Regions from separate parts of the Mesorhizobium sp. WSM4871 genome, predicted to be linked through region 1. Evidence: predicted binding sites of a transcription regulator. Region 1 holds the regulator's gene; each other region holds the start of a gene.

Region 1 (4,210 bases):
GAGCCCGCAAACAGGAAATCGGCGTTCGGATCGGCGCCCGAGCCCTTGATGAAGACGTAATTGCCTTCCGGCTTGACCTTGAACACTTCGCGGGCCTGCATGCGGCCGACTTCCTTGTTGTCAAAGGTCAGGTAGAACACGTCCTTGTTCTCGATCAGCCTGTCGTAGCCGACGACCGGAATGCCTTCGTCCAGCGCCTTCTGCACGGCCGGCCCGATGGCCGAGGCATCCTGCGCAAGGATGATCAGCGCGTTGGCGCCCTGGGAGATCAGGCTCTCGACATCGGTGAGCTGCTTGCCGGGGTTGGACTGCGCGTCGGCGGAAATATACTTGTCGCCGGCGGCCTCGATGGCTGCCTTCATCGCGGCTTCATCCGTCTTCCAGCGCTCTTCCTGGAAGTTCGACCACGACACGCCGATGACCTTGTCCTTCGCCTGCGCGACCGACGCAAGCGTCAGCGACATGGCGACACCCGCCAGGATGGCGGCTGCGAATCTCTTCATGATATCCTCCCTGCGCCACGTATGGCGTGACTAGACTGACCCAAAGGCCGGCACAAAGGCTCTATTTTTTCGAGCCTCGAAAAAATACTGATCCAACACCCGGACGCTGTCAACATCGATTCTGATGGATTTTGATGTCGTGTCGAATTTTTTCGAGCCTCGGAATAAATAATGACAGAACCGTGCCCTTCTGACAGTATTTGTCGGACATTGCCGACGACTGCCGATTTTATGAGCGGCCGCGGCAAGGGAGGAGGCAATAGGGAGGAGAAAATGTCGGTCGGAATCCGCCACGACGATTTGCGCCGGCGCAACCGGGCGATGGTCATTTCGGCCGTGCGCCGCGCCGGCCAGCCGTCGCGGACGGAGATCGCCGCGACCACCGGCCTCAGTCATTCGACCATATCGGCGATCTCTTCCGACCTGATCGGGGAAGGCATCCTGAGGGAGAGCAAGGCAAGCGAGGCCGTTTCCTTGAAACGCGGCCGGCCGCAGGTCGGCCTCGCCCTCAATCCGGAAGCGGCGGCGGTGCTGGCTGTCGTGTTGTCGCTGAATTTCCTTTCGGTCGCCGTCATCGACTATGCCGGACAGGTGGTCGCCGAGGAGCAGCGCCGGCTGGACACGCTGACCATGTCGCGCGAGGAGTTGATCGATGAATGCGTCGCCATTGTGCGGCGCCGGCTCGAAGATCCCGACCTCGATGTCCGCAGCGTCGCCCGCATCGCGCTGGCAATCCAGGGCATCACCGATTCCCAGGCCCGCGCCATGCTGTGGTCGCCGATCACGCCGCTGACGAACATCGCCTTCGCCGACATATTGGAAGCCGAGTTCGGCATTCCCGCCACCATGGAGAACGACTGCAACATGATGGCGGTGGCGCTGCGCTGGCGCGACCCGGACCGCTATCGCGACGACTTCGTCGCCATCCTGCTCTCGCACGGCATCGGCATGGGGCTGGTGCTGAAGGGCGAATTGTTCACCGGGACCCATTCCTCGGGCGGCGAATTCGGCCACATGATCCATCGGCCGGGCGGCGCGCTCTGCCGCTGCGGGCGGCGCGGCTGCATCGAGGCCTATGCCGGCAATTACGCCATCTGGCGCAATGCGAAACAGATGGGTGAGGACGCCGAGCCGGTCGCCGATGTCAGCGACGCCGACATGCGGGCACTGGCCGCCCGTGCGCGCGCGGCGGACGGGCCGGAGAGGGAAGCCTACCGTAAGGCCGGCGAAGCGCTCGGCTTCGGCCTCGGCAGCCTGTTCGCGCTGATCGATCCCGCGCCCGTCGCCATGGTCGGCGTCAGCGCCGGGGCCTTCGATCTTATCGAGCCGGCGCTGCGCCAAGCCATCGCCCAGACTGCCGGCGGTCAGCATTCGGGATCGATCTCCTTCGACACCGAGCCGAATGAGTTGCCGCTGATCCGCGAAGGTTGCGCCATGCGGGCGCTGAGTTTCGTCGACCAGGAGATTTTCGCGCCGGGCATCCAGGTGAAGGCCGGAAAGAAGGACGTGGCCTGAACTCGGTAGCGGCGCCCTAATCTTCCCTGATCGCGTAGCCGGCGCCGCGGATGGTGCGGATGACATCGGGCATGCGGCCATTGTTGACCGCCTTGCGCAGCCGGCCGACATGCACGTCGACCGTGCGCTCGTCGATGTAGATCGTCTCGCCCCAGACATTGTCGAGCAGCTGGCTGCGCGAGAAGACGCGACCGGGATGTCGCATCATGAATTCGAGAAGGCGGAATTCGGTCGGTCCGAGCCGGATCTCGCTCTTCTTGCGATAGACCCGGTGCGATTCGCGATCGAGCATGATATCGCCGACCTTGAGCACGCTGGACAGGACTTCCGGCTTGGCGCGGCGCAGCAGCGCCTTGACCCTGGCCATGAATTCCGGCGTGGAGAACGGCTTGACCAGATAGTCGTCGGCGCCGGTGGAAAGGCCGCGCACGCGGTCGCTCTCCTCGCCGCGCGCCGTCAGCATGATGATCGGCAGCCGCTCGGTTTCCGGACGCATCCTGAGCCGCCGGCAGAGCTCGATGCCGGAAACCGCCGGCACCATCCAGTCGAGCACCAGGAGATCGGGCACGTTCTCCTGCAGCCGGATCTCGGCTTCGTCGCCGCGCGTCACCACCTCGACCTGGTAGCCTTCGGATTCGAGGTTGTAGCGGAGCAGTACCCCCAGCGGCTCCTCGTCCTCCACCACCATGATGCGTGGCGCGATCATTAACCGGTCGCCCCTGTCATGCCGCCGGCGCCGACATCGCCGTCTCGTCCTGCTTCGGACGATTGGCAGGCAGTTGCGAGCCGGTCAGCACATAATAGGCGTTCTCGGCGATGTTGGTGACGTGGTCGCCGATGCGCTCGAGGTTCTTGGCGCAGAACAGCAGATGCGTGCAGGCGGTGATGTTGCGCGGATCCTCCATCATGTAGGTCAGGAGTTCGCGGAACACCGAGGTGTATTTGACGTCGATGCGCTCGTCCTCGTTCCTGAGCTTGGCGAGTGCCGGTGCGTCCTTTGCGGCATATTCCTCGATCACGCCTTGCACCTGGATCAGCACCAGTTGCGCCATCGCGTCGATGGAGTGCGACAGGTCGCGCGGCGTGACACTGAGGCCGACGGTGCCGACGCGCTTGGCGATGTTCTTGGCAAGGTCGCCGATGCGCTCGAGATCACCGGCCATGCGGATCGAGCCGACCACCGCGCGCAGATCATTGGCCATCGGCTGGCGCTTGGCGATCAGCGTGATGGCGCGATCGTCCAGCTCGCGCTGGCGCGCATCCATGATGGCATCGTCGGAAACGACGCGCTGCGCCAGCGTGTTGTCCGAGTTCAGCAGTGCCTTGGTCGAGCCGCTGACCATCGAGCGGGCTAGATCGCCCATGTCGCTGATCAGCTTGCTGATCGCTCCGAGATCCTCGTCGAAAGACGCAACCGTATGATGTTCACCCATGATCCTGTCCTTCTATGCGTGGTCGCAACCGCTCAGCCGAAGCGGCCGGTGATGTAGTCCTGGGTGCGCTGGTCGTCGGGATTGGTGAACATCTTGTCGGTCGCGCCCTCTTCGACCAGGTAGCCGAGATGGAACATCGCCGTGCGCTGCGACACGCGCGCTGCCTGCTGCATCGAGTGGGTGACGATGACGATCGTATAGTTTTGGCGCAGCTCATCGATCAACTCCTCGACGCGAGCGGTGGCGATCGGATCGAGCGCCGAGCAGGGCTCGTCCATCAGGATCACCTCCGGCGACACGGCGATGGCGCGCGCGATGCACAGACGCTGCTGCTGGCCGCCGGAAAGACCGGTGCCGGGCTCCTGCAGGCGATCCTTGACCTCGTTCCAGATCGCCGCCTTCTTCAAGCTGGATTCGACGATCTGGTCCATGTCCTGCTTGCGCTTTGCCAGCCCGTGGATGCGCGGGCCATAGGCGACATTCTCGTAGATCGACTTCGGGAACGGGTTGGGCTTCTGGAACACCATGCCGACGCGGGCTCTCAATTCGACGACATCGATGTTCTTGTCGTAGATATCCTCTTCGTCGAGGGTGATCTTGCCGGTTACCCGCGCCGAGTCGATGGTGTCGTTCATGCGGTTGAGGCAGCGCAGGAAGGTGGACTTGCCGCAGCCGGAGGGGCCGATCAGCGCCGTCACCTGGTTCAGGCGCACGTCAAGGTTGACGTCGAACAGCGCCTGTTTCTCGCCATAGAAGACG
Region 2 (4,210 bases), on a different contig from region 1:
GAGCGCCATGGCCATCGCCTTGCGCTCGCTCTGACCGAAGACAAGGCCGTAGCCGCGGGTGAATTGCGGCGGCGCCTTGGCGGAGCCCTTGAACTGGTTGACCATCTGGCACTCGGTGACGCGGATGCTGCCGAGCGGCACGGCGAAGGGCAGTTCCGGTATGTCGAGTTCCAGTTCGACCTCGCCGATGCGGACCTCGCCGACGAAGGGATGGTTGCGGGCATAGCCGCGCTGGGTGGAATAGCCGAGAGCCAGCAGGAAGCCCTCGTCGCCGCGTGACAGCGCCTGCAGGCGGATGTCGCGCGCCATCGGGAATTCCAGCGGTTCGCGGGTGATGTCGCCGGGGACATGGTCCTGCGGCATGTCGCCGTCGGGTTCGATCAGGCCCTCGCGGGCGAGGATCGCGGAGACGCGCGGCATGGCTTCGGCTTCGCTCTCGCGCTGCTGCGGCTCCTCGACATCGCCGCCGGCGGCAAGCTCGGGATCGAGCAGGCGATGCGTGTAGTCGAAGGTCGGGCCGAGAAGCTGACCGCCGGGCAGGTCCTTGTAGGTCGCGGACACGCGCCGCTCGATTAGCATCGCGCCGGTTTCGACCGCCCTGGTGTAGCCGAAGCGGGGCAGCGTGGTGCGATAGGCGCGGACCAGGAAGATCGCCTCGATCATGTCGCCGCGCGCCTGGACGATGGCAAGCGCGGCCAATTCCCTGTCGTAGAGCGAGCCTTCGCTCATCACCCGGTCGACGCCGAGCGCCAGCTGCTCGACGATCTGGTCGAGGCGAAGTGCTGGCACCGAGCGGTCGCCGCGCCGGCGATCGGCGAGCAGGCGATGGGCGTTGGCGATTGCGGCTTCACCGCCCTTTACCGCGACATACATCTCACGCCTCCATCGTCTTGATACGCGTCGTGCGCGGCAGGCAGGCGATGCTGTCGGCGGCGGCCAGGATGATGTCGATGCCACGCGGGAAGCGCTGGTTGTTCTGCTTCCATTGCTCGACGAAATGACGCGGCATCCGCGCCGGCGCGATCGTCGCTGATTTCTCGATGCCGGGGCCTTCAAGCAGCAAAGGCGTGCCCGACGTCAGATCGCTCACCTGCAGGATCAGCGTGGTGGAACGGTCGGGATAATCCTGGGTGCCTTGCGAAAAGCCGTCGAGCGCCATCATCTCGGCCGGCGAAGCGATCAGCGCGAAATGCGCGTCGGCGGGCGTGTTGGCCAGCGGCGCGCCGGCATGAAAACCGAGCCAGGATTTCACCGCCGGGGAAGCCTGCAAAGCCGGGTCGAGCCAGAGCGGCGTGTCGTTGTCGCACAGCGCCAGAGCGACGGCGCCAGCGGTCGCGGACAGTGGCGCCGGCGGATGGGCGAAAGCCGGTAGGGCTTGCACGCTGCCGGGCTGGGCCATGGCGTCCATGACCGCACGGAACACCGTCTGCGCGTTGAACACCGGATCGACGAACCCGCCCTCGATCGCTTGCGCCGTCATATCCATCAGTCTTCTCCGCGCACCATGGTGAAGAAATCGACTTTCGTCGCCGCCGTCTCGGCGCGACGCTGCTCATGCGACTTGACCAGCGCCGCCTGCAAAGGCGCGACCAGTTTGGCCTCGATCGCGTCGCGATGGGCGGGGTCCTGCCACAGCGCGTCAGCGATCGCCGCCAGCCTTGCCTTCTCCCGATCGCGGCCGAGCGCGTAGCAATGGCCGACCTGACCGGAGGCCAGCCGGACGGTGGCGCGGGTGACCGTCGCCTCGCCGACATTGAATGGCGCGCCGCCACCGCCGATGCGGCCACGCACGGTGACCAGGCCGGTTTCGGGACCGCGCAGCAGTTCCGCCTCCGAAGGCAGTCCGGCCTCGTTCCAGAGGCGCACGATGTCGTCGCCGGAGGATTGCGCCAGCGTCACCATGACCGCCTTGCGCTCTGCCTGTTCGCGCGCTTCTTGTCCTCTCATGGCCTGCACTCCGGTTGTGTAAAATTTGTCTATTGATATAGACAACTATACAATTTATACCTTTGCTTAGCGTGAGTCCATGACGAGTGCGTGACAAGCGGAAAATCGGGACAGGAAATGACCGGACAAGCGATGATCAAGAGGGCAATGGTCGAGAGGACGATGGCCAATAGCATCGAGCGGCGCAGCGGCGTCTCGCTGTGGCGGCAGATCGCCGACCAGATCCTGCATTCGATAGCGATCGGCGACTTCGTCGAGAACGCGGCGCTGCCGCCGGAAATGGCACTTGCCGAACGCTATGGCGTCAACCGCCACACGGTGCGCGCCGCGATCGGCGCATTGGTGCAGGAGGGGGTGCTTCGGGCCGAGCAGGGGCGCGGCACCTTCGTGCTGTCGCGCAAGCGGCTGTCCTATCCGATCGGCACGCGCACGCGTTTTTCGGCCGGCCTGCAAGGGCAGGCATTCGAACGCCGCAGCGTGCTGCTCGAATCCAAGGTCGAGCCGGCCAGCCGTCGCATCGCCGATGCCTTGAAGCTTGCCAGAGGGGCCGATGTGATACGCCTGGAGGCGCGCGGTGAAGCCGACGGACAGTCCGTCTCGCGCGCCACGAGTTGGTTCGACGCCAGGCGTTTTGCCGGCATCGATGCGGCCATGGCGGAAACCGGATCGATCACCGCCTCGCTCGAGCGCTTCGGTGTCAGCGATTATCTCAGGCAATCGACGGTGCTGTCGGCGCGCCATGCCGATGCCGCCGATCTCGCCGATCTCGACCTGCAGCCCGGCGCCATCGTGCTGGTCACCGTCGCCGTCAACGTCACGCCCGATGGCCAGCCGATCCAGTTCGCCGAGACGCGGTTTCCGGCGGAGCGGGTGGAGCTGAAACTGTCAGCCTTGTGAGCCGGTTAGAGCCTATCCGATTTCGATCACAGCCTTGATCAGGCCGGATTTCTCATGCGCCCAGCGGGCGAGGTCGCGCGGCGTCTCATCAAGCGTCGTGCGATGGGTGAGGAGCTTTGCCAGCGGCACCGCGCCGTTACGGATCGAGGCGGCGACATGGTCGAAGTCGGCGCGCAGCGCGTTGCGGCTGCCGATAAGCGTCATCTCGCGCTTGTGGAATTCGGGGTCGGAAAAGATGATGTCGTCCTTGACGACACTGACCAGGACCAGGGTTCCGCCATGCGCGACATGAGCGAAGGCCGATTGCACGGACCGGGTGTTGCCGGTGGCGTCGAAGACCATGTCGAAGCCCTCACCGCCAGTCGCGTCCCGCACCAGATCGGCCGCCGCTGCCCGCGAACCGTCGAGGGTCGCGAAGCCAAGTTCGCTCGCTGCGAAGTCCAGCCGCTCCGTGCTCATGTCGAGCAGGCTCACATTTAGCCCGGCGATGCGGGCAAACAGCGCCGTGCCGAGCCCGATCGGGCCGGCGCCGATGACCAGCGTGCGTGCGCCTTGCTCGGCGCGGGAGCGTCGCACCGCGTGCGCGCCAATGGCCAGGAACTCGATCGCGGCGGCGTGCGCCAGCGACAGGCCGTTGGCCGGATAGAGATTTTGCGCCGGCACCAGGATTTTCTCGCACATGGCGCCGTCGCGGTGGACGCCGAGCACCTCAATGCTGACGCAGCAATTCGGCTTGCCGTGCCGGCAGGCGATGCATTTGCCGCAAGCGAGATAGGGGTTGATGATCACGGCTTCGCCAATGGCAAGGTCGACGCCCTGGCCGGCCTCGATCACCGTGCCGGACACCTCGTGGCCCATGATGCGGGGATAGGCGAGGAACGGATGCTTGCCTTCGAAGATGTGATAGTCGGTGCCGCAAATGCCGACATGGCTGACCGCGACCAGCGCCCAGCCGGGCGGCGGGGCGCCCGGCACTTGGCGGTCTTCGATAGCAAGGTCGCCGGGAGAGCGGCAGACGACGGCTTTCATGCTTCTATCCAGTCGGTTCGTGGGTGCCACCGGCCGTCGGCTGTCGCCGAGGCCGGTGGCCTTGGATGGGGTCTATTTGCCGCGGCGGCGCAATCCGTCGAAATAGACGATGACGATGATCAGCGCGCCGGTAATGATGCGTTGCCAGAAGGCGTTGACGTTCAGCAGATTGGCGCCGTTGTTGATGGTGGCGAGGATGAAGGCGCCGAGCAGCGGCCCATGCACAGAGCCGACCGCGCCGAACAGCGAGGTGCCGCCGATCACCGACGAGGCGATCGCCTGCAATTCCCAGCCTTCCGCCTGTGTTGGATTGCCGATGCCGATGCGTGAGGCGAGC
Region 3 (4,210 bases), on a different contig from region 1:
CCGGCATGCCGAACCAGCCATTGGCCGTGGTCGCGGTCGAGAAGGTGGCGCCGACTTCGGCCACCGAGGGATCGCCGCATTTCAGCAGCACTTCCCACTTGCCCTTGGTGGCGGTGAAGTCGTCGCCGTCCTCCGATATCTCGATGATGTGGCCGAAGGCATTTTCGGCGCGTGGGTTGGCGGCGTCGACCTGGTCGGCCTTGCGCTTGGAATTGTTAGTCAGCATGACATAGACCTTGCCATTGGCGGCATTGGGCTGGATGTCCTCGGGGCGGTCCATCTTGGTGGCGCCGAGCAGGTCGGCGGCGCGACGCGTCTCGATCAGCACGTCGGCCTGGCTGGCAAAGCCGTTCTCGGCGGTCAGCGGTCCCTGGCCAAAGACGACCGGCAGCCATTCGACCGAACCGTCCTCGGCGAATTTGGCGACGTGGAGCGTGCCGTCGTCGAGCAGGTCCATGTTGGCGGCGCGGTCGTTCGGGTTGAACGTGCCCGTGGTGACGAATTTATAGACGTAATCGAAGCGCTCGTCGTCACCGAGATAGAAAACGACGCGACCATCCTTGGCGACGATGGATTCGGCGCCCTCGTGCTTGAAGCGGCCCATGGCGGTGCGCTTCTTCGGCGTCGAGGTCGGATCGTTGACGTCGACCTCGACGATCCAGCCAAAACGATTCGGCTCGTTCGGCTCCTTGCCGAGATCGAAACGGTCGTAATGCGCCGCCCATTCATAGGCGCCTTCGGGAATGGCCAAGCGCTTGTAGTTGGCGGCTTCCTTGTGGCCTTCCGGAAGTTCGCCCGAGAAATAGCCATGGATGTTTTCCTCGGCCATGACATAGGTGCCCCAGGGCGTCACGCCGCCGGCGCAGTTGTTGACGGTGCCGATCACTTTCGTGCCGGTCGGGTCGGCGCTGGTCTTGACGCGGTCGTTGCCGGCGACCGGACCGGACAGCTGCATCTCGGTGTTGGAGGTGATGCGGCGGTTGAGCTTGCCGTCGCGCACCACTTGCCATTTGCCCGCTTGCTTGCGGATTTCGACGACGGTGCCGCCATGCGCGGCCATCTCGACATCGACCTGCTCCTTGCCAAGGGGGGCGACTTCGAGCTCTTTCTTGCCGTCCTTTTCGACGACTTTGACGATGCCGGGGAACATCAGATGCGAATTGGTGTATTCGTGGTTGACCACCAGCAGGCCGTGCTCGGCCGAGCCGTCGATCGGGATATAGCCGACATAGTCGTTGTTGTAGCCGAACTGCCTTGCCTGGGCCTCGGCCGACTGCTTGGTCGGGTCGAAGTCCGGCGAATCGGCAAACAGCGGATCGCCCCAGCGCAGCAGCACGTCGGCGTCGTAACCGGGCGCCACGTGATGCTTGTCGTCGACGCCGGCTTCAAGCTCGTCGAAGGTGAAGGCCGAGCCTTCGCCGGCGCGGGCATTGTCGGCGGTGATCAGCGCCAGCGGGCTGACGGTGGCGGCAATGGCCGAGACGGCCAGTGATCCCCTAAGGAAGCCACGGCGCGAAAACCGCGCGGCGATGATCTCGCCCATGGTGCGGTTGTCGGTGAGATTGGTGGCCGGGCCGTCGTTTTCCTCGAGCAGGCTGGTGCGGAATCGGGTGTCGGGGGCGCGATGTTCGGTCATGGATTGCCTCTGGCTTCCTGGGATGGCTGGAGCATTCTACCTGATCGACCCCGTATAGGCGGCAGATCACAGGATGATGACGCGCCGGCTAATTTCCACTCCGATTCTCGTGTGCCCTGTCAGCCCGGCTTGACCGCGGCCGCTGCTTCGGAAACAAGGTCTGCGACACGCGCGGGAAGGACCGCATCCAAGGGGACGGGAATTGAGTTTCTGGGGACTGGTGCAGCTCGGCATTTCAACGTTGATCTTCCTGCTGGCGGCGGCAGCGGCCAAGCAATGGGGGCTGGCGCCAAGCTTCGGCAAGATCGTTCTGACGCTCGTGCTCTATTCGCTTGGCAATCTGGTGATGCTGAGGCTGGTCCGCGAGTTCGGCATGTCTGTGTCGTTCAGCCTGTCGGCTGTCATCCAGCTGGTGTCGGTAAACGTGGTGGCGCTGGCCTTCTTCGGCGAGCAGTTGAACACCTTGCAGGCGACCGGCGTCGTGCTCGCCATCGCAGCGGTGGCGCTGATCACGCTCGGGCCCTATCTGCAAAGGCTGTAGTTGGATTGCGGACGACAGGCGCGATGAAGCACTCGCTGCTCAACTGGATCGAATTCCCGGTGCTGCTGGCCGGCGTGATCATTGCCGGAGGGCTGTGGGGGTTCGAGGAATTGATGGAAATGGCGCGCGCCACCACGCCGCACGCCTTCGACACCGAAATCCTGCTCGCCTTCCGCGAAGCGGGCCAGCCCGACAATCCGATCGGTCCGGCATGGCTGGAAGGAGCGATGCGCGACATCACCAGCCTCGGCAGCTCCAGCGTTCTGGTGCTGATCACGGCAGCGGTGATCGTCTATCTGCTGCTGAACCGCCAGTCTGGAACGGCGCTGCTCATATTCGTGGCGGTGGCGGGCGGGCAGTTGCTGTCGAGCCTGCTGAAGGTCGGGGTCGACCGGCCCCGCCCCGAACTGGTTTCGCACCTCGTCAATGAGACCTCGCTGTCGTTCCCGAGCGGCCACGCCATGCTGTCGGCGGTGACCTATCTCACGCTCGGCTCGCTGGCGTCTCGCTTCCTTCATGGGCGGGTGACGAAGACCTATGTGCTTGGCCTCGCGGTGCTGACGACTGTGCTGGTCGGCATCAGCCGCGTCTATCTCGGCGTTCACTGGCCGTCGGACGTGCTGGCCGGCTGGTGCGCCGGCTTCGCCTGGGCAATGCTGTGCTGGCTGGCGGCGCGCTTCCTGCAGCAGCGCAAAGTGATGACCGATGATGAGTGATCGGGCGGTGGCTCGCCAGGTTTGAGCGAGGCCTTGATGTTCCTCTATCTCAGCGAGCTTGAGGAGCTGGGCCTCGTCGCGCTCAGCCGAGTTCTTGGGCGAGTCCTATGAGAAGCCCTTCAGGCGCACGGACGTAGCAGAGCCGATATATGTCTTTATACTCGACCACTTCGCCTACGAGCTGCGCGCCGCGCGTGCGGAGCCTTTCAAGCGTCCGGTCGATATCGTCCACGGTGAACATGACGCGGAGGTAGCCAAGGGCGTTGACCGGGGCGTTCCGGTGATCCGCGACGACAGGCGGCGTGAGGAAGCGGGAGAGCTCGAGCCGGCTGTGGCCGTCCGGTGTGCGCATCATGGCAATCTCGACATGCTGATCGCCCAGTCCAGTGACACGTCCGGCCCATTCTCCTTCGATCGTGGCCCGCCCTTCGAGCTCGAGGCCGAGTTCGCGAAAGAAATCAATCGTCGCTTCGAGGTCTTCGACGACGATTCCTACGTTGTCCATCCGCTTGAGCGCCATGTTTGCAATCTCCAACGTGTCGTTGCAATCTAATAAAAGGTGTCGCCTACGCCCCCCAACGCCGATGGCTGATGACATATGGACGCGCGATCGTGTCCACATGGCAGCATCCAGGCCCGGTTCACTGCTATCCACATCAAAGCTTGAATGATGGATCACCTCAAACCGCTGCCCCGCTTTCAAACGGTCTCTTGGACGGCTGCTACTCCGTAACTTTCGTTTCCGGGTAGGCAGCCTTGTCGTCCCAGACCATATCCCGGTAGTCGAACCCGTATTCCAGCGTCGGCTTGACGATGCGGAAATAGGGCGACAGGTCGAAGTCGCGTGGCGTGTACAGCGAATGGTGGCGGATGTGCAGGATTTCCTTGCGCATGTAGCTCGACTGCGCCGAGGCGCGGCCGGGCGCGCGGGTGACCTCGGGCAGGATCGGATAGCGGATCTGGCCATAGGCCTCGGCGATCAGCGTCGAGCAGATGGCCCGCGTCGGATCGCCGGAGCCGAAAGCCAGCATGCGGCGGCGCCAGCGCACCGGCACCGGCGGCGTCGGCAGGAAATAGCGTAGCATGTCGAAGATGTTCTTCAGATCGTATCTGAGGCCGAGCTTGCCGATCATGAAGGCTACGACCTTGTCGCGATCCTCCGGCGCCAGCCCGCTCGCCCGGCAGATACGGGTGTTGTAGGTGCGGTAGCGCGACAGCGGCACGGCGACGCAGCCCTCGCCGAGCGTGACCTCGATCAGGCGGCGCCGTTCCGATCCGTCCGCCGGTTTTGGCAAGGCATCGCCGACATAGAAGGCC
Region 4 (4,210 bases), on a different contig from region 1:
GGGCGCCGACATGCTGATGGTCAAGCCCGGACTGCCCTATCTCGACATCATCCGGCGGCTGAAGGACGAGTTCCGTGTGCCGACCTTCGCCTATCAGGTGTCGGGCGAGTATTCGATGATCAAGGCCGCTGGCGCCAATGGCTGGATCGACGGCGAAAAGGCGATGCTGGAATCGCTGCTCGCCTTCAAGCGCGCCGGCTGCGACGGCATTCTGACCTATTTCGCACCCGAAGTGGCGGCGATGCTGAAGGGGTAATTCCGATCCGGATGTTCGGCCGCGACCAGTAGCGCCGGCGATCCGCTTCAACACTCAGGACAATTTCCGGCTTGCGCCGGTGAACAAGAGCGGAGGTCGTTTGACCTCCTGCTCTCGCTTGCCGTGTTCAGAAATACCGCTTGCGTTTTGCAATCAGTTTGCTACAAGACAACCACTTGCAAAATACAACTGGTTATTGAGGAGGCAATTATGTCCAAACTTCGCGTCGCCGCTTTCACCCTGTCGATCGACGGTTTCGGCGCCGGTCCCGACCAGGACCTGACGAACCCGCTGGGTGTTGGTGGGGAAGCCCTGCACACATGGATGGTCGGCACCCGCACCTTCCACAAGATGGTCGGCAAGGATGGCGGGACCACGGACACTGACGAGGCGTTCACGGCGCGCAGCTTCGATAATGTTGGCGCATGGATCCTGGGCCGCAACATGTTCGGGCCGATCCGCGGCGAGTGGCCGGATGAAAGCTGGAAAGGCTGGTGGGGAGACAATCCGCCCTACCATGTGCCGGTCTTCGTGCTCACCCACCATCCGCGCGATCCTATCGTTATGGAGGGCGGCACGACCTTCTATTTCGTTACCGAGGGTATCCACTCAGCGCTGGAAAAGGCGAAGGCCGCGGCCGACGGCAAGGATGTACGGGTCGGCGGCGGCGTCGCCACCATCCGGCAATACCTCAGGGAAAAGCTCATCGACAACATGCACCTGGCGATTTCACCGATGCTGCTCGGCTCCGGAGAGAATCTTTTTGCCGGCATCGATATGGTCAGGCTCGGCTACCGGTGCACAGAGCAGGTCGCGACGGCGAAGGCCACGCATATCATCATCGAGCGTGCGTAAGATGGGAGACCGCAATCTCCCTCCGTGTGGGGGAGATCGCAGCTCATCCGCCTCAGTACTTCTCCGGCACGTAGAGCTCGCGCGGCAGCACCTGGCGTTCGTATTCGGGATTGAACACACGCTCCGGCAGCGTGATCTCCTCATGCGGGACATCCTCATAGGGCATCTGCTTGAGAAGATGGTCGATGCAGTTCAGCCGCGCCCGCTTCTTGTCGTTGCCTTCGACGATGAACCAGGGGGCTTCCGGGATGTTGGTGCGTGCGAAGGTCTCTTCCTTGGCCTTGGTGTACTGTTCCCAGCGCACGCGCGACTGCAGGTCCATCGGCGACAGCTTCCACTGCTTCATCGGATCGTGGATGCGCATCAGGAAGCGCATCTGCTGCTCCTCGTCGGTGATGGAGAACCAGTATTTGACCAGCGTCACCCCGGAACGCACGAGCATGCGTTCGAAATCCGGCACGTCGCGGAAGAACTCCTCGACCTGATCGGGCTGGGCAAAGCCCATCACCCGCTCGACGCCGGAGCGGTTGTACCAGGAGCGGTCGAACAGCACGATCTCGCCGCCGGCCGGCAGATGCGGAACATAGCGCTGGAAATACCATTGCGACTTCTCGCGCTCGGTCGGCGCCGGCAGCGCGACGACGCGGCAGATGCGCGGATTGAGCCGCTGAGTGATGCGCTTGATGACGCCGCCCTTGCCGGCCGAGTCGCGGCCCTCGAAGACCACCACCAGCTTCTTCTTGTGGTAGGCGACCCAGGACTGCAATTTGATCAGTTCGGACTGCAGCGCGATCAGGTCGCGAAAATATTGCATGCGATCGATCGATGGCGGATGCGAGTTCTTGTAGATTTTCGCGATTTCCAGCGACAGCGCCGGCTCCGACATCTCGAGCTCATAGTCTTCATCTAGCGTGTCGGCGAGTTCCGCTTCCAGCCAGTCCCTGGCCGGAGAATTCTGTCTTGTCTCGGTCATTTTGCGCTGCTCCGCGTGCAAGCCTGCCGGCTTTTGTCCGGCGCCCTCGATTCCGGCCTGCCGGCTCCGATGACACCTTGAGCCGACTTCAATATAGGCCGGCAATGACGGTTTTATTGCAGAGAGCCAATGTGCCGATCGCCACCACCGATCAGCGAGACTTGAACGGTCATTGCGCGACGAGGGGCGACAAGCCGCGCGAATTATCCTACAAATGCCCGTCTCATTCCGGGCGGCCTGGCAGACGCCCTCTTCAACGCCATTGCGAGGACCTGACATGGAATACCGCACTCTCGGCCGGTCCGGGCTGAAGGTTTCGACATTGACCATGGGCACGATGACCTTCGGCGGCGCCGGCGCATTTTCGGCGGTCGGCAAGACCGATCTCAAAGAGGCGCGCCGGATGATCGATCTGTGCATCGACGCCGGCATCAACGTCATCGACACGGCCAATGTCTATTCGAACGGGCTTTCGGAGGAGATCATCGGCGAGGCGCTTGGCGGCAAGCGCAAGGACGACGTGCTGATCGCCTCCAAGGGGCGGATGCGGATCGGCAAGGGGCCCAACGACGAAGGCCTGTCGCGCTACCATCTGATCCGCGAATGCGAAAGGAGCCTGAAGCGCCTTCGCACCGATGTCATCGACATCTATTTCCTGCATGAATGGGACGGCACGACGCCGCTCGAGGAAACCATCGCCGCGATGGACACGCTCGTCACCCAGGGCAAGGTCCGCTACACCGGCTGCTCCAACTACTCCGGCTGGCAGGTGATGAAGGCGCTTGGCATCAGCGACCGCCACAACCAGTCGCGCTTCATCACCCAGCAGATCCACTACACGCTGGAAGCGCGCGAAGCCGAATATGAGCTGCTGCCGATTTCGGTCGATCAGGGGCTTGGCGCGCTGGTGTGGAGCCCGCTCGCCGGCGGATTGCTGTCCGGCAAATACAACCGCGACAGCCCGACCGCCCGCCAGCTCAACGGCTGGTCGGAACCGCCGATCCGCGACGAGGACCGGCTGTGGCGGATCGTCGACGTGCTTGCCTTTATCGGCAAGAATCATGGCGTGTCGGCGGCGCAGGTGGCGCTTGCCTGGCTGCTTGGGCGGCCGGCCGTCAGTTCGCTGGTGATCGGCGGACGGACCGAAGCGCAGTTCAAGGACAATATCGCCGCCGCAAGCCTGGCGCTTACGGACGACGACCGCGCACGGCTCGATGCCGTCAGCCGTCCGCCCGTGCTCTACCCCTACTGGCACCAGCAACAGACGGCGAAGGACCGGTTTGGCCCGGCCGATCTGGTTCTCAACCGGGAATAGTACCCGGCAAGGTGCAATTCCCCTGGGGTCATCCCGTAGCCGCTATGCTGAAATGTAGCGCCAGACTTCGGCGTCAGGCTCGATCTGACCGCTGAGAACGAAATATTTATACAGCACGAGCAGGCAGATCGCCTGCTCCGTCGGTTCATCGGCGAATTTTCGGCAATAGGCATTGGCCGCGACAACGATGCGCTCAGCCTCGGCCGGGTGCCGTTCGAGATATTGCACCCGTTCGGCGAGATCCGAGAAATCCGGGGCGAGCGGCACGTAGTGGACGTCAGCCACGAGTTTGCTTTCGGCGAACCATGTCTCGTATGTCGGCGGCGGCATCAGGCACAGCGAATTCGAGCTCATGATCCATTTGAGGTTGGTCGCGACGTCATTGCCCTCAAGCGAAATGATGTAGCGATAGCGCCGCTGCTGATCGATGCTGAGATAGGGCTTGCGATACTCGGCCGCCGCCGTGCGTTTGGGCGTTCCGACGTTGCAGAACGGCAGGTCGCGGGCGACCTTCAGAAGCAAAGTGCGTATCGGATTGTTGAGGTCGCCGCGCCAGACCGCGGCAGGAAGCTTGTCGGCGAAGGCAACATCGTCGGCGGGCATATGGAAATGACGGAACTTGTTGAGCTTGAACAGAACGCCGTTCCCGTTGTCGCCAACGATCGGCCGATCCTTCACGATCGAGGGCATTTTCGGCACTTCGATGACGTCGCCGAATTCGAGATCGATAAGCAGACCGGGATCGAAGTAGCGGGTAAACTCCTTCAGATCGTAATAATACATGCTTCGGTCCGTCGGCAGCCGGCTGACC

The links. Region 1 encodes PhoB, which activates phosphate uptake and scavenging genes when phosphate is short. Its sites were predicted from a motif close to TGTCATNNANCTGTCAT; they were not measured.
Region 2: a site for PhoB is predicted at 2,027-2,043, ahead of phnF (phosphonate metabolism transcriptional regulator PhnF). Genes of this name have one in related genera too.
Region 3: a site for PhoB is predicted at 1,702-1,718, ahead of AC0L2H_RS17180 (PhoX family protein). Genes of this name have one in related genera too.
Region 4: a site for PhoB is predicted at 2,189-2,205, ahead of ppk2 (polyphosphate kinase 2). Genes of this name have one in related genera too.

What each region holds. Positions count from the first base shown of each region.
Region 1 is NZ_JBVVPU010000016.1:40,201-44,410, reverse strand. Features, by position in the region: gene xylF (D-xylose ABC transporter substrate-binding protein) at 1-503, opposite strand, end outside; gene AC0L2H_RS27735 (ROK family protein) at 777-2,018, shown strand; gene phoB (phosphate regulon transcriptional regulator PhoB) at 2,035-2,724, opposite strand; gene phoU (phosphate signaling complex protein PhoU) at 2,741-3,451, opposite strand; gene pstB (phosphate ABC transporter ATP-binding protein PstB) at 3,484-4,210, opposite strand, start outside.
Region 2 is NZ_JBVVPU010000001.1:548,256-552,465, reverse strand. Features, by position in the region: gene AC0L2H_RS02770 (carbon-phosphorus lyase complex subunit) at 1-873, opposite strand, end outside; gene phnH (phosphonate C-P lyase system protein PhnH) at 875-1,486, opposite strand; gene phnG (phosphonate C-P lyase system protein PhnG) at 1,486-1,947, opposite strand; gene phnF (phosphonate metabolism transcriptional regulator PhnF) at 2,080-2,844, shown strand; gene AC0L2H_RS02750 (zinc-binding alcohol dehydrogenase family protein) at 2,857-3,873, opposite strand; gene AC0L2H_RS02745 (ABC transporter permease) at 3,946-4,210, opposite strand, start outside.
Region 3 is NZ_JBVVPU010000008.1:11,488-15,697, forward strand. Features, by position in the region: gene AC0L2H_RS17180 (PhoX family protein) at 1-1,636, opposite strand, end outside; gene AC0L2H_RS17185 (hypothetical protein) at 1,839-2,177, shown strand; gene AC0L2H_RS17190 (phosphatase PAP2 family protein) at 2,201-2,893, shown strand; gene AC0L2H_RS17195 (VOC family protein) at 2,976-3,413, opposite strand; gene AC0L2H_RS17200 (C40 family peptidase) at 3,616-4,210, opposite strand, start outside.
Region 4 is NZ_JBVVPU010000009.1:267,455-271,664, forward strand. Features, by position in the region: gene hemB (porphobilinogen synthase) at 1-256, shown strand, start outside; gene AC0L2H_RS20250 (dihydrofolate reductase family protein) at 467-1,111, shown strand; gene ppk2 (polyphosphate kinase 2) at 1,164-2,084, opposite strand; gene AC0L2H_RS20260 (aldo/keto reductase) at 2,362-3,399, shown strand; gene AC0L2H_RS20265 (glycosyl transferase family 90) at 3,442-4,210, opposite strand, start outside.